4 regions of the Exiguobacterium alkaliphilum genome follow, and region 4 is predicted to be linked to each of the others. Evidence: riboswitches for the same ligand, from Rfam matches in the RefSeq annotation. Region 4 holds a riboswitch; each other region holds the start of a gene.
What was found. A riboswitch is a leader RNA that binds a small molecule or an ion and turns the genes downstream of it on or off. The one in region 4 is predicted to bind S-adenosylmethionine.
Positions count from the first base shown of each region.

Region 1: another riboswitch for S-adenosylmethionine. It lies ahead of KB235_RS08940 (aminotransferase class I/II-fold pyridoxal phosphate-dependent enzyme); the one in region 4 lies ahead of metK (methionine adenosyltransferase).
Region 2: another riboswitch for S-adenosylmethionine. It lies ahead of KB235_RS08950 (MetQ/NlpA family ABC transporter substrate-binding protein); the one in region 4 lies ahead of metK (methionine adenosyltransferase).
Region 3: another riboswitch for S-adenosylmethionine. It lies ahead of mtnK (S-methyl-5-thioribose kinase); the one in region 4 lies ahead of metK (methionine adenosyltransferase).

Region 1 is NZ_CP073101.1:1,726,551-1,734,248, reverse strand. Features, by position in the region: gene KB235_RS08940 (aminotransferase class I/II-fold pyridoxal phosphate-dependent enzyme) at 1-926, opposite strand, end outside; SAM riboswitch class I at 1,004-1,104, opposite strand; gene KB235_RS08935 (AI-2E family transporter) at 1,276-2,376, shown strand; gene KB235_RS08930 (MDR family MFS transporter) at 2,623-3,867, shown strand; gene KB235_RS08925 (peptide MFS transporter) at 4,009-5,502, shown strand; gene KB235_RS08920 (glutamine synthetase family protein) at 5,546-6,841, opposite strand; gene KB235_RS08915 (SDR family oxidoreductase) at 7,035-7,698, shown strand, end outside.
Region 2 is NZ_CP073101.1:1,734,479-1,740,714, reverse strand. Features, by position in the region: partial or broken gene KB235_RS15795 (transposase) at 1-653, shown strand, start outside; gene KB235_RS08975 (AAA family ATPase) at 646-1,458, shown strand; gene KB235_RS08970 (DUF302 domain-containing protein) at 1,508-1,888, opposite strand; gene KB235_RS08965 (Spx/MgsR family RNA polymerase-binding regulatory protein) at 2,058-2,456, shown strand; gene KB235_RS08960 (methionine ABC transporter permease) at 2,485-3,147, opposite strand; gene KB235_RS08955 (methionine ABC transporter ATP-binding protein) at 3,119-4,153, opposite strand; gene KB235_RS08950 (MetQ/NlpA family ABC transporter substrate-binding protein) at 4,163-4,984, opposite strand; SAM riboswitch class I at 5,060-5,163, opposite strand; gene KB235_RS08945 (iron-containing alcohol dehydrogenase family protein) at 5,222-6,220, opposite strand; gene KB235_RS08940 (aminotransferase class I/II-fold pyridoxal phosphate-dependent enzyme) at 6,217-6,236, opposite strand, start outside.
Region 3 is NZ_CP073101.1:616,499-624,196, forward strand. Features, by position in the region: gene pta (phosphate acetyltransferase) at 1-389, shown strand, start outside; gene KB235_RS03330 (rhodanese-like domain-containing protein) at 505-804, shown strand; gene KB235_RS03335 (hypothetical protein) at 804-968, shown strand; gene folE2 (GTP cyclohydrolase FolE2) at 1,006-1,914, opposite strand; gene KB235_RS03345 (TerC family protein) at 2,167-2,997, shown strand; gene KB235_RS03350 (1,2-dihydroxy-3-keto-5-methylthiopentene dioxygenase) at 3,038-3,571, opposite strand; gene KB235_RS03355 (methylthioribulose 1-phosphate dehydratase) at 3,586-4,203, opposite strand; gene KB235_RS03360 (2-hydroxy-3-keto-5-methylthiopentenyl-1-phosphate phosphatase) at 4,200-4,850, opposite strand; gene KB235_RS03365 (2,3-diketo-5-methylthiopentyl-1-phosphate enolase) at 4,847-6,004, opposite strand; SAM riboswitch class I at 6,075-6,176, opposite strand; SAM riboswitch class I at 6,380-6,483, shown strand; gene mtnK (S-methyl-5-thioribose kinase) at 6,563-7,698, shown strand, end outside.
Region 4 is NZ_CP073101.1:1,295,317-1,303,014, reverse strand. Features, by position in the region: gene KB235_RS06745 (GNAT family N-acetyltransferase) at 1-329, opposite strand, end outside; gene KB235_RS06740 (hypothetical protein) at 494-991, shown strand; gene metK (methionine adenosyltransferase) at 1,031-2,239, opposite strand; SAM riboswitch class I at 2,370-2,486, opposite strand; gene pckA (phosphoenolpyruvate carboxykinase (ATP)) at 2,803-4,374, shown strand; gene KB235_RS06725 (alpha/beta hydrolase family protein) at 4,405-5,163, opposite strand; gene ytkD (RNA deprotection pyrophosphohydrolase) at 5,144-5,617, opposite strand; gene KB235_RS06715 (glucose-6-phosphate isomerase) at 5,716-7,068, opposite strand; gene KB235_RS06710 (iron-containing alcohol dehydrogenase) at 7,175-7,698, opposite strand, start outside.

The DNA of each region.
Region 1 (7,698 bases), 430 kb from region 4:
TGGCGCAGGCCGTCCACCAATCGGTCGCGCCGCGTCTCATACAGACGGGACAAGTCATCTCGAACCGACTTCGGTGACTCGAGTGCGGCGACGGCCGCTTCTTGAATCGCGGAGAAGACGCTGACATGGACGTGGTCTTGATACGTGTTGATCGCCTCGATGATGTCTTTGTTGCCGACGGCGAAGGCGACGCGCCAGCCGGACATGTTGAACGCCTTCGACATCGTGTACACTTCGATGCCGACCTCTTTCGCCCCGTCGGCTTGAAGGAAGCTCGGCGGCACGTTCCCGTCAAAGCCGATGCTGCCATAGGCGAAGTCGTGGACGACCATCAGTTCCTGCTCTCGGGCGAAACGGACCGTGTCCTCGAAGAATTGTGGCGTCGCGACGGCGCCAGTCGGATTGCTCGGATAGTTCAAATACATGAGCCGCGCCCCGTGCGTATCGAGCGTGTTGTAATCCGGTAGAAAATCGTTGGCTTCTGTCAGGACGAGGTCATGCACGACCGAACCGGCCAGCCGTGCGCCCGATATATAATCCGGATAGCCCGGATTCGGGAGCAAGATGCCTTCCCCCGGTTCAAGGACACATTGTGGGAGCGTGATCAGCCCCGATTTCGACCCGATTAAAATCGCGACTTCCGTCTCGGCATCGACGTCGACTCCATACTCGTTCAAGTAGAACGTCGACACCGCCTGTTTCAATCGGCTTTGCCCACGGAACGGGCCGTACTGATGGGTCTCCGGGTTCGCGAGCGCCGTCTCGAGCGCCTCGCAGATCGGTTTCGGCGTCGGCAAGTCCGGCGTGCCTTGCCCGAGCCGGATGATATCGGCCCCGGCCTGTTCGAGCGCGGCCACTTCTTTCGCGAGCCCGACGAAGTGCTGTGGGGGTAAAGTCTTAAGTAAGTTTGAACGTCTGTCTGCCATGGATGGTCCTCCTATGCAAAAAACACCCCTTTCCGAGGAAAGGGGTGTCGAGATACAGACGTATTCAAACAACCACCTTCCCATCTCTCAAGGTTACCTTGCTGGAATTAGCACAGTATTGAAACAATCTGTTGCTGAAGCTTCATCGGGCCAGTCCCTCCGCTTCTCTTGATAGAAAGTGTTTATATGCGATTTATGTGTAATATGTCCTTAAGTAAACCAAACGTTCCCATTGCTGTCAATCCTTATTTTGAAAAATGACGAAGTGCTCTTGAAACCCTGAAAAAAAACGGCCATAGTAAAAGAAGAACGTTATTCTGAAAAAAATGTAGGGTGAGGGGTTGGACTCGTGGAGCTAAACCGGCAATTGATTTGGAAACTAACAGTGATCGGCCTGATTTTACTCGTCTTATGGCGGGTCATCAGCGAACCGGACACGATTTCACGCGTGTTGCAGTATACGTTTCAACTATTGACCCCCGTCATCATGGGGATCGCGATCGCCCTCTTGTTGAACACGGTGCTGTCGTATATGGAGGAGCGATTCTCGTTGAAACGATACCAAGGCCTCTTGATCGTCTACGTGACGTTCATCGGGCTGCTCGTCATCTCGGCCGTGACGCTGTTCCCACGCATCTATTCGAGCGTCGCCTCGCTCATCGAGGAGTTGCCGTTTTATATCCGGCAACTTGACGGCTTCGTCGGTCAGTTGAATGCGTTTTTGCAAGATTACAATGAGACGATCGCCCAGACGCTCGACTTCAAGCGGTTCGAGGAGCGTTACTCGGGCTGGGTCGAGACGGCCGTGTTGTCGTCGGTCAGTTACGTCTCGAGCTTCACGATGACGCTCATCAACTTCTTGATTGGGATTGTCATCTCCATCTATCTATTGAAAGACAAAGAAGTGTTCGCCCGGATGTTCAAACGTCTGTTGTATGCGCTGTTCCCTGTCGCCACGGCGAAGACGACGATTGACATCTTCCAGGAGATGGATTACATCTTCAAACGTTACATCATCGGCAAATCGCTCGACTGTCTCATCATCGGTGTGATGGCCGTCATCGGTCTACTCATCATCGGGGCACCGTACGCCCTCTTGCTCGGGGTCATCATCGGGATCTTAAACTTCATCCCGTATGTCGGGCCGCTCCTCGGGATGATTCCGGCGTTCATCATCACATACTTCTACGACCCGTTCACGGCCGTCCTCGTCCTCGTGTTCATCTTCTTATTGCAACAGTTCGATGGATTGTGGCTCGGACCTAAAATTCTCGGCGACAGCGTCGGGATCACGCCGTTTTGGGTCATCACGTCGATCATCATCGGCGGCAGCCTCTTCGGCCTCGTCGGCATGTTCATCAGCGTTCCTGTCACGGCGATGATTCAAGTCATCCTGTCACGTCTCATCGACTATCGATTGTCACGAAAGAATTTGAACGAACTGCTCTAAAATAAGTTGACACATTCAAACAATCTGTCATACAGTTTAGCTGTAGACAACTATTAGAAAGGAGGCTGCCCCATGTCAGTCATGAACGGACTACAGACGAAACTTCATACTGACAGACAGGCTCCTTGACTTTCGTGACAATCGAACGGTTCCGCCTGTCTTTCGAGGCATGCGTAGACAAAGGGACGAGTATGCCTCCGCGCACGCTTCGTCCCTTTTTACTTTCTCAGAAACAGGTGAACCCGTATGTATCAATCACTCAAGCGGCTCGACCGCAACATTTGGATCCGTTTCCTCGGTGAGACGATCACCGGCGTCATGATGTTCATGATTGCCCCGTTCCTCGTCCTCTATTATAGTGACAAGCTCGACAGTTACGTCCAGGTCGGGGTCATCCTCGCGACCGGACCGATCATGGCGCTCATCGGCTCGGTCGTCGGCGGGCGTCTCGCCGACCTTTACGGACGTAAGCCCGTCATGATGACGGCCATCGTCGGGGATGCGCTCGCACTCGTCGGCTTCGCCTTCGCCGATACGTTCTGGCCGCTCCTGCTCTTGAACGCGATGCTCGGCTTGACGAACTCGCTCTTCCATCCGGCAGCGAGCGCCATGGTCGCGGACGTGACCGAGCCGGAACAGTTGAACGAGGCGTTCGGCCTACTCCGAATGGGGCACAACATCGGGGCCGCGTTCGGTCCGCTCCTCGGCAGTGCCGTCCTCTTCCTCGACCGGCAGTATATCTTTATCGCGGCGGCGGTCGTGTTCGGGCTCTACGCGCTCGTCCTAGCCAAGTTCATCCGTGAGACGTTGCCCGAGACGACCGAGCATGAGACGTTATCCAACCAGGACGTGCTCCGCGTCTTCTCACAAGATCGCGTCTTTCTCGTGTTCATCTTTGCCGGCGTTTTCATCTCGATGGGCTTCGCCATTGTCGAGAGCATGTTGCCGCTCTTCTTGCGTGAGTCGCTGCCGACGTTCACGGACCGGCAAAATCCGTTCGCTTACTTGCTCGCCTTGAACGGCATCATGGTCGTCTTGTTCCAGTTCCCGATCGCCTCGAAGCTCGGCCAGAAGCCGTTCGGGAACGTCATGCTCGCCGGGGCGACCGTGTTCGGTGTCGGCATGATGCTTCTCGCCGTCGTCCCGCGTCTCCTCTATTCACTCGGCACGCCATATCTCATGCTCGTCTCCGTCCTCCTCGCCGTCTATGCGTTTTACACGCTCGGCGAGATGATCATGTCGCCTGTCCAGCAAACGTTCATCGCCATGATCGCGCCCGAGAATATGCGCGGGGCCTACAACGGTGCCGCCAGCATCCAGTGGTTGATTGGCGGTGTGACGGCGCCGCTGTTCGCGAGTTTGTTCTTCAACCGGGGCGCCGGGCACGTGGCGCTGCTCCTCGTCGGCGCCGCCAGCTGTGTCTCCGGACTCATCTACTGGCAACTCGGGCGCCGCGTCCGGGCGGCAGAAGCGAAACAGAAGACGGCATGACCGAAAAAACACACTAAACCTTGTTGGTTAGTGTGTTTTTTAGTTTCATTTCAAACGGATTAAATTTTGAAACAGAGATTCATTTTTACTTTACAAACATAACGGTTCTTTTTATGATATGAAAGTTGGGAGGAATCTTTCATGGAAAGAATCAATAAACAGAATATCGTGGACAGTGTGCCACAAAAAGGATTTTTCGGACAGCCAAAAGGGTTGTTCACCTTGTTCTTCACCGAGTTTTGGGAACGTTTCTCGTATTACGGGATGCGGGCCATCCTCGTCTTCTACATGTATTACGAGGTGTATGAGGGCGGCCTCGGCCTTGACCGCAACCTCGCCTTGTCCATCATGTCAGTCTATGGGGCGCTCGTCTATATGTCCGGCGTCATCGGTGGCTGGCTCGCCGACCGCGTCTTCGGTACGTCGCGTGCCGTCTTCTACGGCGGCGTGTTCATCATGCTCGGCCATATCGTCTTGTCTATTCCTGGCAGCCTGACGTTCTTGTTCATCTCGATGGGGTTGATCGTCATCGGCACCGGTCTCTTAAAGCCGAACGTATCGAGCATCGTCGGTGACTTGTATCATGAGACCGACCGTCGCCGCGACGCGGGGTTCAGCATCTTCTATATGGGCATCAACCTCGGGGCGTTCATTTCCCCGCTCCTCGTCGGACACTTGCAGGCCGATTACGGTTTCCATTGGGGCTTCGCCCTCGCCGCCGTCGGGATGTTCATCGGGCTCGTCGTCTTCATCGTCACGAAGAAAGGCAACCTCGGCCTCGCCGGGTCGTATGTGCCGAACCCACTGACCCCATCAGAACGGAAGAACGCAATCACATACTCGGCCATCGCCGTCTTTGTGATTGGGGGGCTGCTCGCCGTCTTGATTCCGCGCGGTCTGTTCACAATCAATACGTTCATCGGACTCGTCGGTGTGTTCGGGATTACGATCCCGACGATTTATTTCATCGTCATGTATCGGAGCCCGAAAACGACCGAAATCGAACGGTCACGTATCCTTGCCTATATCCCGCTCTTCATCGCCTCGGTCATGTTCTGGGCGATCCAGGAGCAAGGGGCGACGATCCTCGCGAACTACGCCGATCAACGCACAAACTTGAACTTCCTCGGCCTCGAACTGAAGGCGGCGTGGTTCCAGTCGCTCAACCCGCTCTTCATCATCCTACTTGCGCCGGTGTTCGCTTGGGTTTGGGTGCGGCTCGGCGACCGTGAGCCGAGCATCCCGGTCAAGTTCGCGTTCGGGATTCTATTCGCCGGACTCAGCTTCTTGGTCATCTTGCTACCGGCTTACTTCGGTGGGCCGAATACGCTCGTCAATCCGCTCTGGCTCGTCCTTAGTTACTTCATCGTCGTCCTCGGCGAGCTCAGCCTGTCGCCGGTCGGACTGTCGGCGACGACGAAACTCGCGCCGGCGGCCTTCTCGGCCCAGACGATGTCGCTCTGGTTCTTGTCGAACGCGGCGGCCCAAGGGATCAACGCCCAGCTCGTCCGCTTCTACTCACCAGAAAACGAGATGATTTACTTTGGGGTCATCGGTGGCGCCGCTATCGTCCTCAGTCTCATCTTGTTCGCCCTTGCACCGGTCATCAAACGCTATATGCGCGGGATCCACTAAAAAGACGCCATTCCTCAACTAAGAGGAATGGCGTCTTTACTTGTTACTTGCGCACTTGGATGAGCGACAAGTAACGATCGATCAAATCTTCGTTGAAATAGTTGTGGAAGCTGTCCGACTTGAGCGATTGGATCGACTCATGGAACGTCGCCGGGAGCGAGGCGATGCCTTGGCTCTCGATTTGCTTCGCCGAGTATTCGAACAAGTCGTCTTCGTTCGGTGCTGACGGTTCGATTTGTTGCTCGATTCCTTCGAGACCTGCATAAATAAGGGCCGCGAGTGCCAAATACGGGTTCGCGCTTGGGTCCGGGTTTCGCACTTCGACGCGTGTCGCACTGCCGCGCGATGCTGGGATTCGAATCATCGAGCTTCGGTTCGACGGGCTCCAGCAAATATTGACCGGCGCCTCAAAACCTGGGACGAGTCGTTCATACGACTCTGGGAGCGGGTTCGTGAAGATGGCCGTCGCCCGGGCATGCTTCAAAATCCCTTCGATGAAGTGACGGGCCGTCGTCGACAATCCATAATCTGCATCCGGCTCCTCGAACGCGTTCTCGGTCGGTTTTCCATCTTTGTCGTTCTTCCAGACCGAGATGTTCAAGTGCATCCCCGACCCGTTTACATCGCGGAGCGGTTTCGGTAAGAACGACACTTTCGCGCCTTTCTCTTGTGCGGCGAGCTGGACGATTTCTTTGAAGAATTGAATGTTGTCCGCTGTATGGAGCGCATCGTCATATTTGATGCCAATCTCGTGCTGGGCGGGTGCCACTTCGTGGTGGACCGCCTCGATATTGAAACCGACCTCGCTTAGGCGATTGGCGATATGTTGTCGTACCTCATAACCTTTGTCTTCTGAGCGGGTCGAGAAGTATCCAGCCTCGTCATAGAATTCACCGTTCTCGTCAAAGATGAAGAATTCCGGCTCAGCCCCGACAAAAATCGAGTAGCCATCCCGGGCAGCACGCTCGAGCGCATCTTTCAAGACGTTCCGGGGATCGAATTCATACCGCTCCCCATCAGGTGTACAAACGTCACAGAAGAAGGCGAGGATGCTCTCTTCACCGTCTTTTTCGTACCGTGGACGATCTAAATCCGGGCGTAAGAATAAGTCTGAGTTTTTGATGGAAGAGAACCCGTCGATGGATGAACCGTCGAACATCGTTTTCCCTTCAAAGACTTCGGGCAACAATTTTGCAGACAGCGTCAATAGCTTTAAATCGCCGAGGACGTCCGAGAAGTAGAGATGGATTTGCGTGATCCCTTTCTCTTCGACCGTTTTCTCAATCTCTGCTTGTTGCTTCCTGTAGCTATCCTTATCAGTTCCGAATAGATTTGCCATGATTCTAAAAAACCTCACTTAAGTTATTTGACAGGTCATCACTGTCATGACGTACCGTTTCGTACGCTTCTCTTTAGTCCATAACCCACTTTAAAAATTGTTAAACCCCAAATTTGAAAACACGAATCAAAGTAGCTTGAAACCTTCCTTGTTGGTATGATGGAGAAAGACTGAACGAGAGAGGAAGAACGCTGTGAACATTTTTATGACAGGTGCGACTGGATTTTTAGGGGGACGGCTCGCGAAAGAGTTGATTGCGCGAGGCCATCACCTCTATGTCCTCGCCCGCTCCCCCGAAAAAGTCACCCATGTTTTTACGTCAAAAGAACGTGAGGCCATCGAAGTGCTCGCCGGTGACTTGACGGCGCCGCTCCTCGGTGCGGACGAGACGTTTATCGAGCGAAATCATGGGAAGGTGGACCTCGTGCTGCATATGGCCGCACTCGTAAAATTCGACGAAGAACTTCGCGATGAGCTGTTCGAGACGAACTTGACCGGCACGAAACAAGTGCTCGGTTTGACGAAAGCACTCGGGTGTCGCCGCTTTTTCCATGTGAGCACGGCCTACACGCTCGGAGCAAAAGAAATCGGCCACGAGACGCTCTATACGGACCAGACGTTCCATAATCCATACGAAGAGAGCAAGGCCCACGCCGAACAGGCCGTCTGGGCGATGCGCCACGAACTCGAGGTCTCGATCTTCCGACCTGCCATCATCGTCGGCGACTCGAAGACAGGAGAAGCCGATTCGAAGTTCACGATGTACGGCTACATGCGCGCCCTCGAGGTGTTCAAACGTCGGCTCGAACGTCGTGGGGCTCCGGCTGGCCCGATTCGGCTCGTCGGGTCGGAGAGCG
Region 2 (6,236 bases), 440 kb from region 4:
TAGGTATGCCAAGAGGACGGGGGAAAATAGAACGTTTCTTTTTAACAATTAATCAATTATTTTTGCAAGATTTACCAGGTTACATTGGGAATCAAAATACTTTAAATCTTCTTACGATAAAAGAGCTTGATTAGAAATTAGCGCATTTTATTATATATGACTATCACCATAGAGTGCATGGCACTACAAAACAGGAACCTATAAAGATGTGGAATAATTCAGGATTTCTTCCTCATCAACCAGATAGTCTAGAAAGTTTAGATTTATTGTTATTAAATGTTGGAAAGCCAAGAAAAGTTCATTCTGATGGAATTCACTTCCAAGGTTTAAGATATATTGACACCAATTTAGCAGCTTATGTAGGTGAAACTGTTATCATTCGATATGATCCAAGAGATATTGCTGAGATTCGTGTATTTTACAAAGACCAATATTTATGTACGGCAATTTCTCCTGAAATTTCTGATTACGAAGTCGATTTAAAAGAGATTGTTGCGGCACGTAATAAAGCACGGAAAAACCTTGAAAATCAGCTCCATTCTGGAAATAATATTGCGGAAGAACTTATTTCATCTAAGCAGAAAGAGTTAGATAATCCTGTAAACAAAAAAGATTCTAAGAAGTCAAAAATTAAGAGGTATTACAATGAATAAAACACCCTATTTTATTGAAACAAAAGAATATAAACGCTTTGTAGAATTTTGTCAGGCATGTATCAAATACAAATATATCGGAATTTGTTATGGATTACCCGGAGTTGGGAAAACTTTATCCGCTAAGCAATATTCAAATTGGAATTGGGTCGAAAAACAAATTGATTACAAAAAATCGGAAGAAATCGGAATGAATGCAGATGAAAAAATCCTTGAAGCGAAAACAATATTTTACACCGCTCCAGCCATACGGGCGACTAAAATGACGAATGAAATCGATATGATCGGTGGTAAAATGGGTATGGTTAAAAGTATGTATAGAGTTCTTCAGTTAGGAGCAGAAGAAAAATACTCAACGAATGTGTATGAAGAAATTGATCTCATTATTATTGATGAAATAGATCGATTAAAAGTACAGCATTTAGAACAATTAAGAGATATTTATGACCAAAAAGATGTGGCTATGATCTTTATTGGAATGCCGGGTATAGAAAAGCGATTGGCTCGTTATCCTCAACTCTACTCGAGAATAGGTTTTGCCCATGAATTTGACAGATTGAGTAAAGACGAGATCCACCATATTCTGGAATACAAATGGGAAGAGTTAGGATTATCTGTCCAACTGGAAGATTTTGCTAATTATGAAGCTGTCACTAGTATTATTAAAATTACCAGTGGAAACTTTCGACTTATCCAAAGACTTTTCACCCAAATCGAAAGAATATTAGAAATCAATAACCTTGAAACTATCACGACAGAAGTAGTGGAAGCTGCACGAGATAGTTTAGTCATTGGAGTAAAATAAGTAATAAAAAGGACTATTTCATTTAGCGAAATAGTCTTTTTTTGTTCTATTAGTGCAACATAGCGCTTGAAGTTAGTGCGAAATAAAACCATAATTTACAGACTTGGAGTGAATCGTCCTCAATCAGCTCGATCAATCTCGTCGGCTTCGGCATGCCGACATGCGTCGCCCCGTCTTTCGTGAAGACGGCTAGTTTACATGGAAGGAAATAGCCGCCCTCTCGATGCGCCGTCAACACTTTCTTCGCTTCCTTCGGGTTGCACACCTCGAGGATGCGATAGTCCCCGTCGATCGCCTGCCCCTTCTCTTCAAGCGTCGCCCCGAGGTCAAAGTCCCAAAGGACGCCGAACTCTTCTTCTTTGAGCGTCCCTTTCAGCTTCTCGACGACGTTTGCGACTGATCGATCCGTCGTAACCGTATAATCGAACATATGAACTCCTCCTTAAAATATAGTCTCTTTCGTCATGTACCCTTCCGATAGGGACATCATTCCTTAGTAGACGAGAAAAAAGTCTATGTGATTTGAAACATATTCCGCTACATGACGTATGAATGATAGAAAATAGAACTATCCAACTTGACGCAAAGGAGAAGTGGTTGTGGTGACGGTCACCGTATTCACACATACTAGCTGCAGTTCTTCCCGCAAGACGATTGATTGGTTACGTGAACAGAACATCCCGTTCATCGAGAAGAAATTGACTGACCAAGGGATGTCGTTCAACGAGTTCAAAGACATGCTCCGCCTTACCGAGAACGGGACGACCGACCTGTTGTCCGTCCAAAAAAGCGTGTACAAACAGGCCGCCGACCAGCTCGATGAGATGTCGCTCCGAGAACTGTACAGTTTCGTCGCCTCGCACCCTCAGATTTTGAAGAGCCCGATCGTCGTCGACGACAATCGGATTCAAATCGGGTTTAGCGAGAAAGAGATCCGTACGTTCATCCCGCGCCATGACCGAATCGCCGAGCTGAAACGTCTGCTCGACAACAAGTAAGAGCCCTGCCGCAGCAGCGCTCTTTTTATTATGACTTCTTGAGTCGGGCCGCCAAGCGGTTTCCGAACGATTGAATCGATTGGACGAGCAAAATCAAGACGAAGATCGTCACGTACATGACTTCCGGCTCGAAGCGGAGATGGCCGTACTGATAGGCGATGTCTCCGAGGCCACCTGCCCCGACGAGCCCCGCCATCGCGGTCGCCCCGATCAACCCGATCGTCGCGATCGTCAGTCCGAGCACGATCGACGAGCGGGCCTCACGGATGAGGACGTACCAGATGATCTTCCGTGTCGAGATCCCCATCGCCTCGTACGCCTCGACGACGCCGCGGTCGACTTCGAGAAGCGCCGACTCCATGAGACGTGCGATGTACGGTGCCGTGAAGACGATGAGCGGGAGGAGCACCCCTTGTACCCCGATCGTCGTCCCCATGATGAACCGCGTGAACGGCAAGATGAAGAACAATAGGATGATGAACGGGATCGAACGGACCACGTTGATGACGCTCGAGAGCGCGCCGTAGACGTAACGGTTCGCCAGGCGCCCGCTCGGACGCGTCAACACGAGCAACGTCCCGAGCGGCAGTCCGATGAACGTCGAGATCACGAGGGCGATGCCTGTCATCGTCAGCGTTTGAATCGTACCGGTCCAAATCAAGTCACCCCAGTCGGCCCAGAACTGTAGCATGGCTCGTCACCTCCTTCACTTTCACGCCGCTCGCTTCGAGATAACGGACGGCTTGGTCGGTCTGGTCGGGATCCCCGTCGAGATGGATGAGCAGGTTGCCGACGAGCCCACGTTTCAACTTCTTGATGCCGCCACCGATGATGTTCGGGAGGAGCCCGAACCGTTTCGTCAGCTGGGCGAGGACGGCCTGTTCGGTCTGGCTGCCGATGAATGACAAGTGGACGAGCGTCCCGTGCGTGCTCAATTCTTTCACGACTTCTTCCGGCACGTCGAGATTCGTCTTCAAGAACTTCTGCGTCGTCGCGTGGACCGGGTCGGCGAACACATCAAGCACATCCCCTTCCTCGACGATCTTGCCGCCATCGATGACGGCGACACGGTCACAGATCCGTTCGATGACTTCCATCTCGTGAGTGATTAAGAAGATCGTCAACCCGAGCTCACGGTTAATCTCGAGCAAGAGGTCGAGAATCGATTCGGTCGTCTCCGGGTCGAGTGCGCTCGTCGCCTCGTCGCTGAGGAGAATATCCGGCTCGTGCGCGAGGGCACGGGCGATGGCGACGCGTTGCTTCTGTCCACCCGAGAGCTGTTCCGGGTAATGTTTGCGATGGTCGGTCAGTCCGACGATGTCGAGGTACTTGTCGACCCGCTGTCGAATCGTCTGCTTATCGAGCCCCTCGAGGCGGAGCGGGATGGCGACGTTTTCTTCGACCGTCGCCGTCTTCAGCAAGTTGTAATGTTGGAAAATCATCCCGATGCGGTGGCGGAGCTTCGAGAGCTCCTTTTTGCCGAGTTTCGTGATGTCCTGTCCTTCAATCTCGACTTGGCCCGACGTCGGCCGCTCGAGCAGGTTGATCATTCGGATGAGCGTGCTCTTGCCCGCACCGCTGCGGCCGATGATGCCGAAGATCTCACCTTTTTCAATCGTGAGCGACACGTCATCGAGCGCCGTGACCGTTCCTTTGTTGACGGTGAACGTCTTCTTGATCTGTTTGAGTTCGATCATGATGCCTCCTTAAAATGCCGGGACGATCGAGCCGTTGAACGTCTCTTCGATGAACGTCCGAATCTCGTCAGAGTGGTAGTATGACTTGAGCGTCTCGACGACCTCGTCTTCTTTGTTGTCGGTCCGGACAACGACGTAGTTCGGGTACGGGTTGTCGACCGTGTCTTCATGGAAGAGGGCGTCCTCGTTGATCGAGAGCCCCGCACCCATCGCGAAGTTCGTGTTGATGGCGGCAAGCGCGACCTCAGGAAGTTGCGTCGGGAGCTGTGACGCCTCGAGCTCGATGAACTCGAGGTTGAGCGGGTTCTCGGCGATGTCTCGTTTCGTCGCCTTGTCCGTCAAGCCCTCCTTGAGCGTGATGAGACCAGCCGTCTCATAGAGGCGAAGCGCACGGAGTTCGTTCGCCGGATCGTTCGGCACGGCGACCTTGTCGCCTTCTTTCAATTCGTCGATATCGGTCAGCTTGTCCGAATAGAGCCCCATCGGGAAGGCGACCGTCTTGAATACCTCGTCAATCTTATACCCTTTATCCGCTTTTTGGAGCTCGAGGAACGATAGGGTCTGATAGCTGTTCACGTCAAGGCTACCTTCAGCGAGCGCGGCGTTCGGCGTGTTGTAGTCGTTGAAGACTTTGATATCGAGTTCGAGCCCGTCCTCGGCAGCGAGTTTCTTCACTTCCTCGGCGATTTGTTGGTGTGGTCCCCCGGTGACACCGATTGTGATCGACTCATTGCTGAGCGCCTCGCTCGCGTCCGACTGTCCGCAAGCTGATAGCGCGATTGCGGCGAGTAACGATGTTCCGGCAAGGATTGATTTCGATTTGATGTTCATTGAATGATTCCTCCTTTAATATGAAAAGCCCGCCACTCATCAAGAGAGGCGGGCACGACATAGCAAGGTCGGACACGCTCATCTCCCAGACGCTTCCGTCTGTTGGAATTAGCACCATGATCTTTCGATCTGGTTGCCGGGTTTCATAGGGCCAGTCCCTCCACCGCTCTTGATAAGCAAACGTTCAATTTAATTGTCTTAATCTTACTCATTATTCTTTTATTTGTAAATAGTTTTCTACAAATTTTCAAGAATTATTTTCAAATAGTCATAATCAATCGGTTCAGGCAACTGTTGGAGCGTCGTCTCCCTCATCACTGCTGCCACGAGGAACGGGATCTCGTCCGTCGAAAGACCGAGAGCCTCGAGCGTCGTCGGGGCCTCAACCGTTTCGAGCCATGCCCGAAGCCGAGCCACGTCTTCCGAGCCGCGTAGCGATTCTTGGACGAGCAACCCGAAGCCGACCTTGTCCCCGTGCAGGAACGGATGCGTCGTCTCGAACTGACTGAGCGCGTTATGGACGGCGTGCGCGACGGCGACCCGTGTCCCGGCGTCGCCGAACCCACCGACCGCCCCACCGATGGCGAGAACGTGGTCGACCGCATAACGCGTCCCTTCCCCATACGAGCGGAAGGCGGTCTCGGTCAATTCGAGCTCGAGCAGGCGATGACATTGCTTGGAGAGCGCGAGTCCGGCATCGACGCCGGCATCGGTCGAGGCGTCCCCGCTCAAATAGCGGGCCTCATAAAACTTCGCGACCGTGTCGATGACGCCGGCTCGATAATAATCATACGGCGATGATGCGATGACCCGGGCGTCGACGATGACACGTTCGATGACGACCCGGAAGACGTCATAGCGGTCGTAGCTCCCGTCGTCGCGATAGACGACGCTGAGCGGGGTGAACGCCGCACAGTTGGAGGCGAGCGTCGGGATGACGATGAGCGGGACGCCGTTCCGTACGGCGACGAGTTTGGCCGTGTCGACGAGCTTGCCGCCACCGACGGCGATGAGGACGTCCGCCCCGTCGAGGTCGACGCGGTCCGCCTCACGATCCGTGCACTCTCCTCGGAACGTCGTTGCCGGATAGGTTTGAATCGAAGGGAGTAACCGTTCGACGGTCGGGTAGCCGTTTTGCCCGCGCAACACATGGACCGAACGAGCGCCGATCAGTTCTTCGAGACGATCGAGCGCGTCAGCGGCGTGATCATACTCGAGCACGGCTTGACGGATCACGCCCGCACCTCTTCAT
Region 3 (7,698 bases), 680 kb from region 4:
TCAGCTTCTCGACGAAAGGTTCAGCGAAGTCGCCTGAAACCGAGAAAGTCATCGAAGCGACACGTCTCGCGAAAGAGAAGGCACCGAACCTTCCAATCGACGGTGAGCTTCAGTTTGATGCCGCGTTCGTCCCAAGCGTCGCAGCGAAGAAGGCACCGGGCTCTGACGTGGCCGGTAACGCCAACGTATTCGTCTTCCCGAGCCTCGAAGCCGGAAACATCGGCTACAAGATGGTTCAACGTTTCGGCGGGTTCGAAGCGATCGGACCGATCCTTCAAGGACTCAACAAGCCGGTCAATGACTTGTCGCGCGGCTGTAACGAAGAAGACGTCTACAAATTGACGCTCATCACAGCGGCACAAGCCATCGACGAGCGCAACGAAGCGTAAGTCAAAAAAGCATCCTTCCTGAGCGGAGGATGCTTTTTTCAGGAGCACGAAGCGTTTGTATGAAGAAAGTCTGAGGTAAACTAGTAGAGGGTAACATTGAAAAGGGGGAACCAATATGCAACATATCCATGCAACCGAATTACGTGAGAAGCTCGAGAACGGCGAATCGCTCCACATCATCGACGTACGCGAACAAGACGAGTATGACGCAGGTCACATCCCGCACGTCCCGCTCTATCCGCTGTCCGAGTTCCCGGGAGTGACGGAGAAGCTCGCCAAGGACAACGTCTATCACATCATCTGTCGTTCGGGCGGCCGCAGCGTGACAGCGGGCGACTATTTGGAGTCTCAAGGTTATAAGGTCGTCAACGTCGAGGGCGGTATGCTCGCCTGGGACGGTGACATCGAAGCGTGATGCTTGAGAATCCATGGGTCGTCATCCCACTCCTTATCGCGCTGTATTTGACCGTGTACGCGTTCGTCAAACGGCTCGATTGGGCCAAATGGCGTCTCGTCTGGGCGGTATGGGTCATCTTGATTGTGATTTTGTTGACGATTCGGCTCATCCGGAGCCTATGAAAAACGAGTGAAGCCAAAGTCGGCTTCACTCGTTTTTTTAGTTCTCGCGCTTATCGAACGTGATCGAGGCGATCGCGTCATGTTGGTGAATCGATTCTTCGTTCCGGCACTCGACGAAGAAGTTGACGACTTGTTTCATCTCGTACAAATCGGCTGCGATCAAACGGACCATGTCTTCGACGAAGCGTGGGTTCTCGTAAGCGATCTCTGTCGCGCGCTTCTCGTCTGGACGTTTGAGGACAGGGTGAAGCGGTGCTGAGGCGTTTGACTCGGCTGCATCGAGTAACGCGACGCGCCAGTCGAAACCGTCGAGCGACGTCTCGTCGAGGCCGGCCTCGATCGTGATGTAGCCGCGTTGGTTGTGGGCACTGTATTCACTGATCTCTTTTGAGCATGGGCAGAGCGTCGTCACGTTGATGACGAGCCCGACCGTGACGCTCGCTGTGCCGGTTTCGAGGTTATACGACACGCGGTGCATGACGTCGGCGTTCATAAGCCCACTGAGGCCGGTTGCCGGTGCTTTCCGGCTGAAGAACCACGGGTAGCGGATTGTGAGCTGGCCTTCCGTCTGCTCCATCCGCTCGGCAAGTTCTTGCGCGAACTCGATGAGCGACGCGTTCGATACGGTCCAACCTTGGTTATGGTATGCGTCGAGTTGCTCGGTGAGACGCGACATATTGATGCCTTTCCGGTCTTGGACGAGTGACGTCGTCAATTCAAACGTCGCGACCGTCGCTTGAATCCCGTCCGGCGTCTCGATGTTGACCGGGTGCTTTACGTTTGAGATGCCGACGCTGTCGAGCGCGAACAAGAAGTTTTTTGGTGTGTTTTGTAGATCGACCATTTTATCTTTTTCTGTCGGTTTCGTTCCTTTGATCGGTGGGACCGAACCGAATAATTTATGTCGTTCTGCTTTAGTAGGTAAAGCGACATGGCTTGTAGACATAATCGGATTCTCCTTTTTGAGAGGGTGGGGACCACCACTCGTTCTTGTTAGGATTTTATCACGAAACGTACGTGAACCGGGTATCAATTTGCTCTAGGAACATGCTTTGAACCTGTTTTTAGTGAGAAACTTCATAGTGTGAAAAAATAACGATTGCTTTTAAAAAGAAATCGGAATAGAATGTTCTCGTGAACTTAAAAAAACAGTCACTATTAAATATGAAGGAACACAGTAAAAAGGAGATGGATTTACATGGATTGGCAGTTAATTCTGCAGTATGCTTGGATCGTCGTCGTCCTCATCGGTCTTGAAGGGCTATTATCTGCAGACAATGCGCTCGTCTTGGCTGTCATGGTCAAACATTTGCCGCGCACGGAACAAAAGAAAGCATTGTTCTACGGCTTGTTTGGAGCGTTCGTATTCCGCTTCCTCGCACTGTTCCTTATCTCATTCTTAATCAACGTCTGGCAAGTGCAGGCGCTCGGGGCCCTCTATTTGATTGGGATGAGTGTGAGACATCTGTATATGACGTACAAGGCGCGCCACATGGCGCCGCATCAAGACCTGGCGGCAGAGGCGAAAGCCGAGACGGCCGTCACCGAGAAACCGGTCTCGCGCAAAGAGTTTTGGTGGACGGTCGCGAAAGTCGAGTTCGCGGACATCGCCTTTGCGGTCGACTCGATTTTGGCGGCGGTCGCGCTCGCGGTCAGTCTTCCGGCGCTCGGTCTCGGTGAAATCGGTGGAATCGATTCCGGTCAGTTCTTCGTCGTCTTGCTCGGTGGTCTCATCGGTGTCATCTTGATGCGTTTCGCCGCACGAATCTTCGTGAAACTGTTGCACCAGCGCCCGACGCTCGAGACAGCGGCCTTCATCATCGTCGGTTGGGTCGGGGTGAAGCTGACGGTTCTCGTCTTGGAGCACGAAGGCTTCAAACGGTTAATCGAAGGAACGCCAATCGAATTCATCGGACTCCCCCACGGGTTCGTCCACTCGACCGGTTGGACGCTCTTCTTCTGGTCGGTCATGGTCGCCATCGCCCTGTGGGGTTGGTTCTCATCGAAGCCATCGGCGGTCAAACATTAAAAAAATCCTGCTCTCCTTTAACGGGAGGCAGGATTTTTTGTTAGGCGGTCACATCTTCTTTCTCGTAAATCGGCACCCAGCCTTCCGTCGTCACGAAGATACGGACGGCGACGACTTTGCGGTCGTCTTGGAGGGTGAAGTAGTGGCGTGTGTTCACCGGAACCGAGATGAGATCGCCCGGGTTCAGTTCGATGTTGAAGTAGCCACGCTCGGCGTCATCGATCGCGAAGATGCCATGGCCGCTCACGATGAAGCGGACTTCGTCATCCGTGTGATGATGCTCTTTTTGGAAGTTGACGAGCAGTTCGTCCAAGTTCGGCGTCGCATCCGAAAGCGAGATGACGTCGGCCGTCTCATAGCCACGGCGTTCCGATACATCTTTAATCTCGTCACGGAACGTCGCGAGAATCGCCTGTTTGTCCTCGTCCGTCAACTGGTAGTTCTCTTGCAGGTTTACTGGGAGTTTGTTGATGTCCCACTGCTCATATAAAATGCCGCGTGACTCCAAAAACGCGCTCACTTCAGTTTGGTCGACGTAACGTTCTTCGGTTTGTTGGAAATAGATTGTAGCCATGATAAAGTTCCTCCTTATGAATGGACGCCTAAGGCGCATAGTTTTAACGTGTAGCTGAACAAAAACTCATATGCTTCTAAATAGCGTTTCGTCGCCGCCGGTGTCTCGCCCCAGACGGTGATGCCGTGGTTGCGGATCAAGACGGCACCAGCATTTGAACGGACATGAGGGGCGAACGCCGCGGCAAGCGTCGGGATGTCGGCATGGTTGTCGATGATCGGGACACGGACGACAGCATCTTCTTCCCAATAACCGAGCGCCTTGATGATCTCTTGACCGGTGAAGACGACCTCGCCTCGAGCGGCATAAAGCTCGGAGATGACGTTGTTGTCAATCGTATGGACATGAAGCGAGCATGTCGCCTGCGTCCGGTTAAATACTTCGACATGCAGGAGCGTCTCGGCGGACGGTTTGCCGTTCTGTGCTCCAATCAAGTGTCCGGACGCATCGACGAGGACGAAGTCGTCCGGTGTTCGTTTTCGCTTGTCACGTCCGCTCGCAGTGACTAAAAAGGTGAGCGGGTCATCTTCGACGCGAATCGCCAAATTCCCACTCGTTCCGGGGAACCAGTCGCGGGCGGCGAGTTCATCTTTAATGTCGGCTAGTTCGAGCCAACGGGCGGTCACACTCATACGGTCACCTCCTGCAGATGATGGGTGATGTCATGGAACGTCTCGAACGGGGCGAATGGGATGCCTTCCGCCTCGCAGAGCGTGATGAGTTGTCCACGGGCATAGACGAAGTCCGCCCGTTTCGCAATCTCGAAATCGGTCACCGAATCCCCGATGACGATCAACCGGTCATTGGAATCGACGATGCGGCGGGCGATCGTCGGTTTACAGCAACCGCAATCGTTCGTGCACTGATCGTCACACGCGTGTGGCCACGCGACGGTCACGGTCTCACCCGAGAAGTCGGCGACGTTACAGAAAATATGTTCGGAACCGACGAGGCCGTCTAAAATTGGTTGAACGAAGAAGTCCATCCCGCCGCTGACGACGTCAAAGTGCCATCCGTTTTGACGCACGTCGGCCAAAAAGGCAGTAAACCCAGGGCGTAACGCGATACGTTCCACCAAATAGTCTCGATATGCGGTACGTTCGCTACTTGGCAACAAGTCGAACAGTTGGCCGACGCCGGAGCGAATCGAGATGTCTTGGGCGAGGATCGCGTCTTTCAGCTCGACCCATTCGGGAGGAGCGAACGCCTTCATCAAGGCGATGATGTTGTCCTCGGCCGTGATGGTCCCGTCGAAATCGCAGAGGATATGGACCGTCATCGCGTCGTCCACGCTTTCAATGCCGTCTCGAGCTCGGTCGTCTGGCCGTCTCGTTGTCCGAGGACGTGCGCGATGGCCTGTTTGAACGCCCGGGCCCCGGCTGCGGCGCCGTCTGGGTGTCCGTGGATGCCACCACCGGCATTGATGACGACATCGGTTCCGAAATCACGGATGATGTCGGGAACGAGCCCTGGATGAATCCCGGCTGACGGGACCGGGAGAATCGCTTTTCTTTCGCTCGGTTCCGCGCTTACATCGCGGATGAGGAGCGCCTCGTCACGCGGCGTCGCGAGCGATCCATACGGCGATGGAAAGAGCGTCAAGTCGGCACCGGCGAGTCGAGGAAGCTTCCCGAGTAGGAGTGCATGGCTGATTGAACCGGTCAAGGCGCCGGCGAACGCCGGGTGCGCTAAAATCGGCACGTTCACGTCCGGGTCTTTCGCCAGCTCACGCAAGGTATCGAGCCCGTATGTATAGACGTTGAAGAGGAGGGCCGTTGCCCCAGCGTCAATCAACCGTAGCGCTTGGTCACGTAACGTGAACACCGGTCCGCTTAGCGTGACGGCGTACAGGGCACGTTTTCCGGTCGCCTCGTAATGCTCGTCTAAGACGGTGCGGCCGATCTGCGCCCGCTCAAGTGAAGGGGTGAGCGGATTGTCATATAAAATCTCGTCGTCTTTGACGATATCGATGCCCCCGTCGAGCTGGTCACGGAGCTGTGCTTCTAAAAAGGTCAAGTCTCGGCCGATGACCCCTTTGAAGATGCTCATGACGAGTGGCCGGTCGTAGACGCCGAGTAGCTGACGGACGCCTTCTGTCCCGAACTTGGCGCCGGGAAACGTGTCGCGCAACGCTTCAGGTAAATCGAGGTCGACGAGCCGGACCGAGTCGTCGAGTGATAGCTTTCCGAACGTCGTCGTCAAGATGGATGAGAAGTCCGCACTGACGTTATGGAGCGGGTAGCGGATTTTGAAGCGGCTCGTCGTTTCCGTATGTGACGTCGAGACGACTTCGGCGCGATACGCTTGTAACTGTGCTTGTTCTAGGTGTGGTAAGTCTGTCCACGTGCCGACGGTCAACTCGAGCGCGATTTTCGCGGCGAGGTCGGCCACGCGGTCCGTACGGTTAATTTCATAAGTGGCGATGATGCCCATGTTCGTTCCTCCTTCCGGTCAAACAAAAAATGACCCCATGCCGAGGCAAGAGGTCATCATAAAAAATGAACTCTTATCTCTCAGCGTCTGCTGCAAGAATTAGCACCGTGCCCAATCGGGTCGGTTGCTGCGACATCATCGGGCTTGTCCCTCCGTCTGCTCTTGATAAGAATATGATTTGAAGTTGTGAAATTTAATTGAATTTTTGCACAGAATCGTCACAGCGTCAATTCCTTTTTTGAAATTTTTTTATTTTAGAAATTTGTTTCCATATATGCAAACAAAAAGTGACTCGATGCTCAAAAAAACAGCGTTGACAACCAGGGCGTCGACTCCGTAATATTCAGCTCATAGTCACACAAATCGAATAACACACTCTTATCGCGAGTTGGCAGAGGGAATTGGCCCGATGACGCCGCAGCAACCGACCAGTACGGCACGGTGCTACATCCACCAGACGAATGTCTGAAAGATGAGAGGAACAACCAATCTGGCTGTGCCTCTTTCTCGCGGAGAAAGGGGCTTTTTTTGTGGAAATCATCGAAAGGGGAAATAGACATGGCATATCAACCATTTACTGAACAGACGGTCGTCGACCACGTCCGGGCACTCGGACTGATTGAAGAAGGAGGGATCGCCCAATGCGATGAGATTGGGGACGGAAACTTGAACCTCGTCTTCCGCATCCGTCAAGGCGAACAGCGTCTTATCGTCAAACAAGCGCTCCCGTATGTGAAAATCGTCGGGGAAAGTTGGCCGCTCACGCTTGAACGGGCCTGGATCGAGCAGCTCGCGTTGCGTCAGTTCGCAGAAGTCGTGCCACGTTTCGTGCCGAACGTGCTCGGGAGCGACCGGACGCTCGCGTACACGATTTTAGAGGACTTGTCCGATTATGAAATCGTCCGCACCGGTTACCTCGAAGGGAAGACGTATCCTGAACTGGCCCGTCACGTCGGTGAATTTTTAGGCGAGACGTTGTTCGCCACGTCCGACTACGCGGCCGGTCCAATCGAGAAGAAGCGGAAGGAACGGGAGTATTACAACCCGGAGCTGTGCGACATCACGGAAAAGCTCATTTTCACCGATCCGTATAAAGACGCCGAGTCGAACAATATCGAGGCGGCGCTGCGTCCTGACGTCGAACGCCTCTGGCATGACAAGGCGCTCAAAGTCGAGGTGGCGAAACTGAAAGTCGGATTCGTCACGAAACATGACGCCTTGCTTCATGGCGACTTACATACAGGAAGCATCTTTGCGACGACGCAGGAGACGAAAATCATCGATCCGGAGTTCGCATTCTACGGACCGTTCGGCTTCGACGTCGGACAGATTATCGCGCATTTGACGCTCTCCACGTTCCACGATCCGCTCAAGCGATTCGAACGGTTCACGGACGTCCTCACGGTGTGGGAGACGTTTGAGAAGACGTTCCGCCACAACTTCACGAACGCCGTCGAGCCGTTCGACACGGAAGGATATGTCGACGACTTGTTACAAACGATTTTCGCCGACACGGTCGGCTATGCCGGTTGCGAACTCATCCGCCGCGCCATCGGCCTCGCCGGCGTCGCAGACCTTGAGACGTTACCCGAAACGACACGTCTCGAGCGGAAACGCGATGCGCTCGCGCTCGGTACAGCGCTCATTAAAGAACGTCACGAAGTTGACTCGATTGACGGCCTCGTCACCTTGTT
Region 4 (7,698 bases):
ACCGGTTGGCGTTTTCGTCCTGCAAGGTGTGTCAACAGCTCTGCCCCTAACCCTTGACGGTGATGGGCCGGATGGAGGTAAAGACGAAGCACTTCCCACGTATCGCCCCGGTCAATCGCATGATAAAACCCGATGACGTCGCCGTCCGTCTCACCGACGATGAACAACTGTTCTTTCGCTTCTTCACTCGAACTGATGGCGCGCACGATTTCCTCGAGCTGATACGCCCGTTCCATCACGCGCGCACGCGCGTTGTCCGCGTCGGTCGTCGCGAGCGCGATTTCTCGAATTAGAGCGGCATCTTCCGGCACGGCTTCCCTCATCTTCATGACAGCTCCCCCTTTTGGCCAATCTAGTACTATCATTCCCCATCCCGCCAAAAATATCCTGCCCCTTCATTACTTTTTCATGACGAAATGAGCGAACGGGTTATGTTCCAATTTGACACGGGTATAAAGGTACCAATGCCAACTTACAGAAAAGGAGTGTTTTTATGCAACCACCATTGCAACACGACTCGCATGCTACACAAGCGAACAACCCGAACCGTCAATTCGACCATGAGTCGTCGAACGGTCCAAAAATCAACGTCGTCACCGGCATGGTGCTCGGTGCCCTCGTCGGCGGGCTCCTCGCCCTCCTCAGCTCATCAAACCGAGAGAACACGAAACAGTCATTCTCGAGTGCGAAAGCTTCTGTCGGCGGACTCGTCGAGACGGTGAAAGAAGATCCGGCCGGTAAGGCCTCACAAGTCATCGATCAAGTGAAGGCGGCCTCAGGCATCATCCAAGAAGTCGCGACAGACGTCCAAAACGTCTATGAAAAAGTGGCCGGCGAAGCCGACACGGTCAAACAAGACGTCAATAAAGTCGTCGAGACGGCCCAAGAGGCGAAATCGGATTTACAATCGATCGGCGAGAAAGTCGTCGAGGCGAAAGATACCGCGTTAGGACAAGGACACGAGTCGACTGACCATAAGCCACAGGCATAACAAAAACGACCTTTCGCGTGAAAGGTCGTTTTTCTTTGATTACGCGAAGCGTTTCGCGCCTTCTTCAAGTACTGCTGCTTTGTCCGTTTGCTCCCATGGGAGTTCCACGTCCGTGCGACCGAAGTGGCCGTATGCTGCTGTCTGCTTGTAGATCGGGCGGCGAAGGTCGAGCATCTTGATGATGCCGGCCGGACGGAGGTCGAAGTTCTCACGGATGAGTTCTACAAGCTCGGTCTCGCTCAATTTACCAGTGCCGAACGTATCGACCGCGATCGATACCGGGTGTGCGACACCGATTGCGTATGCAAGTTGAACTTCTGCTTTGTCCGCGAGGCCAGCTGCGACGATGTTCTTCGCCACGTAACGAGCCGCGTATGCTGCAGAACGGTCAACTTTCGTAGGATCTTTACCAGAAAACGCGCCGCCACCGTGACGTGCGTATCCACCGTACGTGTCGACGATAATCTTACGTCCTGTGAGACCTGCGTCCCCTTGTGGTCCGCCGATGACGAAACGGCCAGTCGGGTTGATGAAGTATTTCGTCTCCGCATCGATTAGTTCAGTCGGGATGACCGCATCGATGACGTGTTTCTTAAGGTCGGCTTGAATTTGCTCGAGCGTGATCTCCTCGGCGTGTTGCGTCGAGATGACGATTGTGTCGATGCGAACCGGGTTGTTCGCTTCATCGTACTCGACTGTCACCTGCGTCTTACCATCCGGACGGAGGTAAGGGAGCGTGCCGTTTTTGCGGACTTCCGCCAAACGACGTGACAATTTGTGTGCGAGCGAGATTGGAAGCGGCATGAGTTCAGGCGTTTCTTTCGTTGCATAACCGAACATGAGACCTTGGTCCCCTGCACCGATTGCATCGAGTTCTTCTTCAGTCATTTGACCTTCACGTGCTTCGAGCGCTTGGTCAACACCTTGGGCGATATCGACTGACTGCTCGTCGATTGACGTCAAGACAGCACATGTCTCGGCATCAAAGCCGTATTTCGCGCGTGTATAACCGATCTCACGGACCGTTTCACGGACGACTTTCGGGATATCGACGTATGTCGATGTCGTGATTTCACCAGCTACGAGCACGAGACCTGTCGTGACAGACGTCTCAGCCGCAACGCGGGCGTTTGGATCTTCTGCTAAAATCGCGTCCAAAATCGAGTCTGAGATTTGGTCACAAATTTTATCCGGGTGTCCTTCAGTGACGGACTCCGAAGTGAAAAGTCGACGGTTCAAGTTTGACATTTCAAAAAACCTCCTATAATAAGGGTGATGTGTGGACGGTACTCGTTCCCCTTACGCGTTGCTTTGGGACGGTAATGAAAAAAACCTTTCGCCACGTTCAATGGGAAAGGTTGAATCGTTCTTCCTTACCCTCTTATCGTTCGAAGCTTACGCTTCGCTTCAGGATAGCACCTTTTCCGACTACATTTCCGTCGGACGGTTGCTGGGCTTCGTAGGGCCTTGTTCCCTCCACCGCTCAGAATAAGAGTATCCGTTACGAACACCATCATATAAATGACGTACCGTTCTGTCAAGCGTATCGACCGAATTCGTAAAACTTTTCACGAACGGGCAAATAGTTATGTTTGTGAAATAACAAACATTTTTATGACGGTTTCCGATTTTGTTCTATGACCTGGTACAGAATATGTTAGAATGACAATGTAAGAAAGCGCTTACTTGTTAAAGTGAAGAAACGCTTGTTTTTAATTAGTGTGTCACATATAATAAAAACGTCATACTAATTAACTGCGGAAGTATGCGGATTTCATCCACATCTATTTAGGGGAAAGGTGGGATTCGGGATGGCGACAACGCTCCTGAAAATCGAAGAATTAATTAACGGTGCCGACGTGAAACGGAACTTGACGGTTCCAGAATTGGTGGAAGAAGCCATTCAAAACGGGGAAGGTGTGCTGACGAAAGACGGGGCTTTATCTGTCAGTACAGGCAAATTCACAGGCCGGTCACCAAAAGACAAATTCGTCGTGCAAGATGAAGTCAGCAATCACTTAGTCGACTGGGGACCGGTCAACCAACCGATCGCCGAAGAGAAGTTCACAGCGTTGCTCGATAAGGTGCTCACCCATCTTGAGCAAAAACAAAAGCTCTACTATCTTGAAGCGTCAGCAGGTGCGGATGAGCATTACACGCTTCCGGTTCGCGCCATCACAGAATATGCATGGCACAGCTTGTTCGCGAAGCAACTGTTCCTTCGTGAATGGCCGACAAAAGGTGCGTTCGACCCGTTCACGGTCATCTATGCACCGAGCTATAAGGCAGATCCGGCTGTCGACGGCACGAACTCCGAGACGTTCATTCTCGTCTCATTCGCCAAACGTACGATTCTGATCGGGGGAACAGAGTACGGTGGTGAAATCAAGAAATCAATCTTCTCTGTCATGAACTTCCTGCTCCCGGAGCAACACGTCCTCTCGATGCACTGTTCGGCAAACGTCAACGACGCCAACGAGACCGCACTCTTCTTCGGGCTATCGGGAACCGGGAAGACGACGTTATCGGCCGACCCAGAACGTCACTTGATTGGTGATGATGAGCACGGCTGGTCTCCAGACGGCGTGTTTAACATTGAAGGTGGCTGCTATGCGAAGACGATCAACTTGTCGCGTGAGAACGAGCCGCAAATCTATGACGCGATCCGTTTCGGATCTTTAATCGAGAACGTCGTCTTGAATGATGACCGTTCACCTGATTACAAAAACATTTCCTTGACGGAAAACACGCGAGCCGCCTATCCGATCGATTTCATTGATAACGCCATGCTCCCATCACGCGCCGGACATCCGAACACGATCGTGTTCTTGACGGCTGACGCGTACGGTGTATTACCGCCAATCAGCAAATTGACGAAAGAGCAGGCGATGTATCACTTCTTGTCTGGTTACACGTCGAAACTGGCTGGTACGGAGCGCGGTGTGACCGAGCCGCAAGCGACGTTCTCGACTTGCTTCGGGTCTCCGTTCTTGCCACTCGCACCAGAACGCTACGCTGATATGCTCGGCACGTTGATCGAGAAGCACGACGTCGACGTCTATCTCGTCAACACAGGCTGGACGGGCGGCGTATACGGCGAAGGGTCGCGGATGAAGCTCGCTTACACGCGCGCGATGGTGAACGCGGCCGTCAACGGAGAACTCCGTGACGTCGAGACGATCCGCCACGACATCTTCAATGTCGACATCCCAGTCGACATCAAAGGTGTGCCACGCGACGTCCTCAACCCGCGTGACACATGGAAAGATTCAGCGAAGTACGACGCCGAGGCGCGCGCGCTCGCGATCAAGTTCCAAGATAACTTCAAACGGTTCACGAAAGCGAACGAGTCGGTCATCGCGGCCGGACCAATCGTCTTCTAAATTAAAGAAAGGGCTAGTGCACATGTGGCACTAGCCCTGTTTCGTTTGCTTCAGCATCCAATCCATCGCCCGCTCCGTCGTCTCCCACTTGTCCCAAAACGGCAATTGGTGCGCGAACGGGACGACCCAAAGCTCGGCCTGTGCGCCGAGCTTTTCGGCGACAGCCGTCGCATGGCGGAGCCGGACTTGCTCATCGTCCGTCCCATGAATCAACAGCGTCGGCGCGTCCCAGTCTTTATAGAGCGGCGACCGCTCAATATACGCCGCACTCGCCGTCTCCGGGTCCCCGCCCGTCATCCGTCGAAGCATTTTGCGCATCGTCTGTTGCTCCTCATACGTCCATTTCAAATTCGTCACACCGGCCCATGATGTGACGGAGACGAGCGGACGGACGGAAGCGAGCGATAGCGCCATCATCCCGCCCCGTGAGAAGCCGAGTGCATGAATCCGTGGATTCGTCTGCTGCACCCGGTCATAGAGCGACAAGACGTCCTCTAAATCGTCGCCCCCGAAATCTTCTTTGCCGGTCCCGCCGTGATTGCCCCGATACACCGGGGCAACGACGTGAAAGCCACGCGCCGCGAATTGCATCAAGCGTGGCAAGCGGACGTCCCCGATGCGGCCCGTCCCGCCTCTCAAGTAAAACAGAACATGGCCGTTCGGGCGTTTCGACGTGATCGTATACGCGACGACGTCTTCCCCGTCACGCGTCTCGTACCACCCTCGATGAATGCGATAGCCCGCGTAGGGAGCGAGGGGCTCAATCCGGTCAAACCATGTTTTTTGCATGCAGCACCTTCATCGTCTCAGGCAAGACGCGATCTTTCATCATGAAACTGTATTGATTGTTGCGGAGCAGGTTTTTCGGCAGTTCGTCAAGGAGTACGGCACCGTCTGTCTCCTCCACGGCCGGATGGTCCTCGAAACGGTCGATGACGGCAAAGTATATGTTCTTTATGACCGTGTCACCTCGTCCGAGCACCCGATATTGGCCGAGGTAATGGAGCGATTTGACGATGCCCCCCGTCTCTTCGAATACTTCGCGTATCGCCGCATCATCCTCGTGTTCGCCCGGTTCGACTTTGCCCCCGGGGAACTCGAGACCGCGCTGCTTATGTTTCGTCAACACCCATTTGTCCCCGTAACGGGCGACGACCCAGACGTGGAGCGGTGTATCTGAGAACGGATAATGGGTGAAGCTCAACTCGACTTGATTATGATAGTAGTCCGTGAATGTCAACATAGTCCATCCCTTTCTTTCCCGTGTCTACTCTCACTTTACCTTGTCTCACCCTAGTTTCAAACAAAAAAATCGGCCCACCGAAGTGGACCGACGTAAAATCATTGGTTCAAACGCTTTTCGAGCTCTGCCTTTTGTTCCTCGTAGCCAGGTTTTCCGAGAAGCGCGAACATGTTCGCTTTGTATGCTTCGACGCCCGGCTGGTTGAACGGGTTCACCCCGAGGATGTAGCCGCTCATCGCGCACGCCTTCTCGAAGAAGTAGAACAAGAAGCCGAGGTGGTATGGCGTCATCTCCGGCAATTCGACGACGAGGTTCGGCACGTTGCCGTCCGTGTGGGCGAGAAGCGTTCCTTCTGCCGCTTTGTCGTTGACGAATTGAATCGTCTCACCGGCGAGGAAGTTCAAGCCGTCAAGGTCTTGTGCATCCTCTGGCACGTTCATCGCATGGCGCACGTTTGTGACACGGATGACCGTCTCGAACAAATCACGACGCCCTTCCTGGATGTATTGTCCCATCGAGTGAAGGTCTGTCGAGAAGTCGACCGCCGCCGGGAAAATCCCTTTGTTGTCTTTTCCTTCCGACTCGCCGTAAAGCTGCTTCCACCATTCCGAGACGTAATGGAGTGCCGGCTCGTAGTTGACGAGAAGCTCAATCGATTTCCCTTTCGCGTACATGGCGTTACGGACGACCGCGTATTGGTACGCCTCGTTCTCTGAAAGTTCAGGTGAGCTATACGCTTCTTGCGCGTCACGTGCACCTTCCATCAACGCGTCGATGTCGATGCCGGCCGCAGCGATCGGCAAGAGGCCGACCGGTGTGAGGACCGAGAAACGTCCGCCGACGTCATCCGGGATGACGAACGTCTCATACCCTTCCGCATCCGCGAGCGTCTTCAAAGCACCGCGGGCACGGTCCGTCGTCGCGTAAATGCGCTCACGGGCACCGTCTTGTCCATACTTGTCTTCCATGAACTGTTTAAGGACACGGAACGCGATGGCCGGTTCTGTCGTCGTCCCCGATTTCGAGATGACGTTGACCGACACTTCTTTGTCTTTTAAGACGTGAAGCAATTCTGTCATGTAAGTTGACGAGATGTTATGTCCGGCGAAGAACACTTGTGGCGCTTGACGCTCTTCCTTCGACAAGACGTTGAAGAATGAGTGCTGGAGCATCTCGATGGCCGCACGCGCACCGAGATACGAACCGCCGATCCCGACGACGACGAGGACGTCCGAGTTGTCACGGATACGCTCCGCTGCCGCTTTGATGCGGGCGAACTCATCGGTATCGAAGTTCGTCGGAAGGTCGACCCATCCTAGAAAATCACTGCCTGCCCCGCTCCGGTCGTGGATGACCGAGTGGAGTGCTTTCACCGTTTCTTGCATTTGATCGATTTCGTGTTCCCCGACGAAAGATAGGGCGTTTGAATAATCGAAACGTACAGTTGACATGTCATTTCCTCCTTTAAATCGCTCATTTAAGAGCCATACATGACCCATCATAAACGGAAACGTTGGATTCGTTCAATCATTATTGCGAAATAGGCATCAAATCGCCTTATTTGCTCAACTCAAGAATGTGTGCCACATCTTCCCGTTCTAGTGTACGGAAATTACCGAACGCCCCACGTTTCATCGCAGAATCAAGGATTGCGTCGAACGACGACGCATCGATGTCATAATCGCGAAGCGAGCTCGGAGCACCGAGCTTGTCAAAGAACGCCCGGATTGCCTCAATCGTCTGTTTCGCCGTCTCGAGGTCGTCTCCTGCCGGTTCGACGTCGAACACTTCCGTGCCGAGTCGTGCGAAGCGCGCTGCATTGTCCGCGTCAAGGACGTGCTCCATCCAACGTGGGAACAAGATGGCGAGTCCGCCTGCGTGCGGGATGTCATGGACGGCCGACACCGCGTGTTCGATGTTGTGTGATGCCCAGTCCCCTGATGCGCCCATCTGCAAGACGCCGTTCAAGGCGATCGTCCCGGCGAACAAGATGATGGCACGTAATTCGACATTTTCTAAGTCGTCGACAAGCTTTGGTGCCGACTCGACAACCGCCTTCAATACGCCTTCCGTCATGCGCT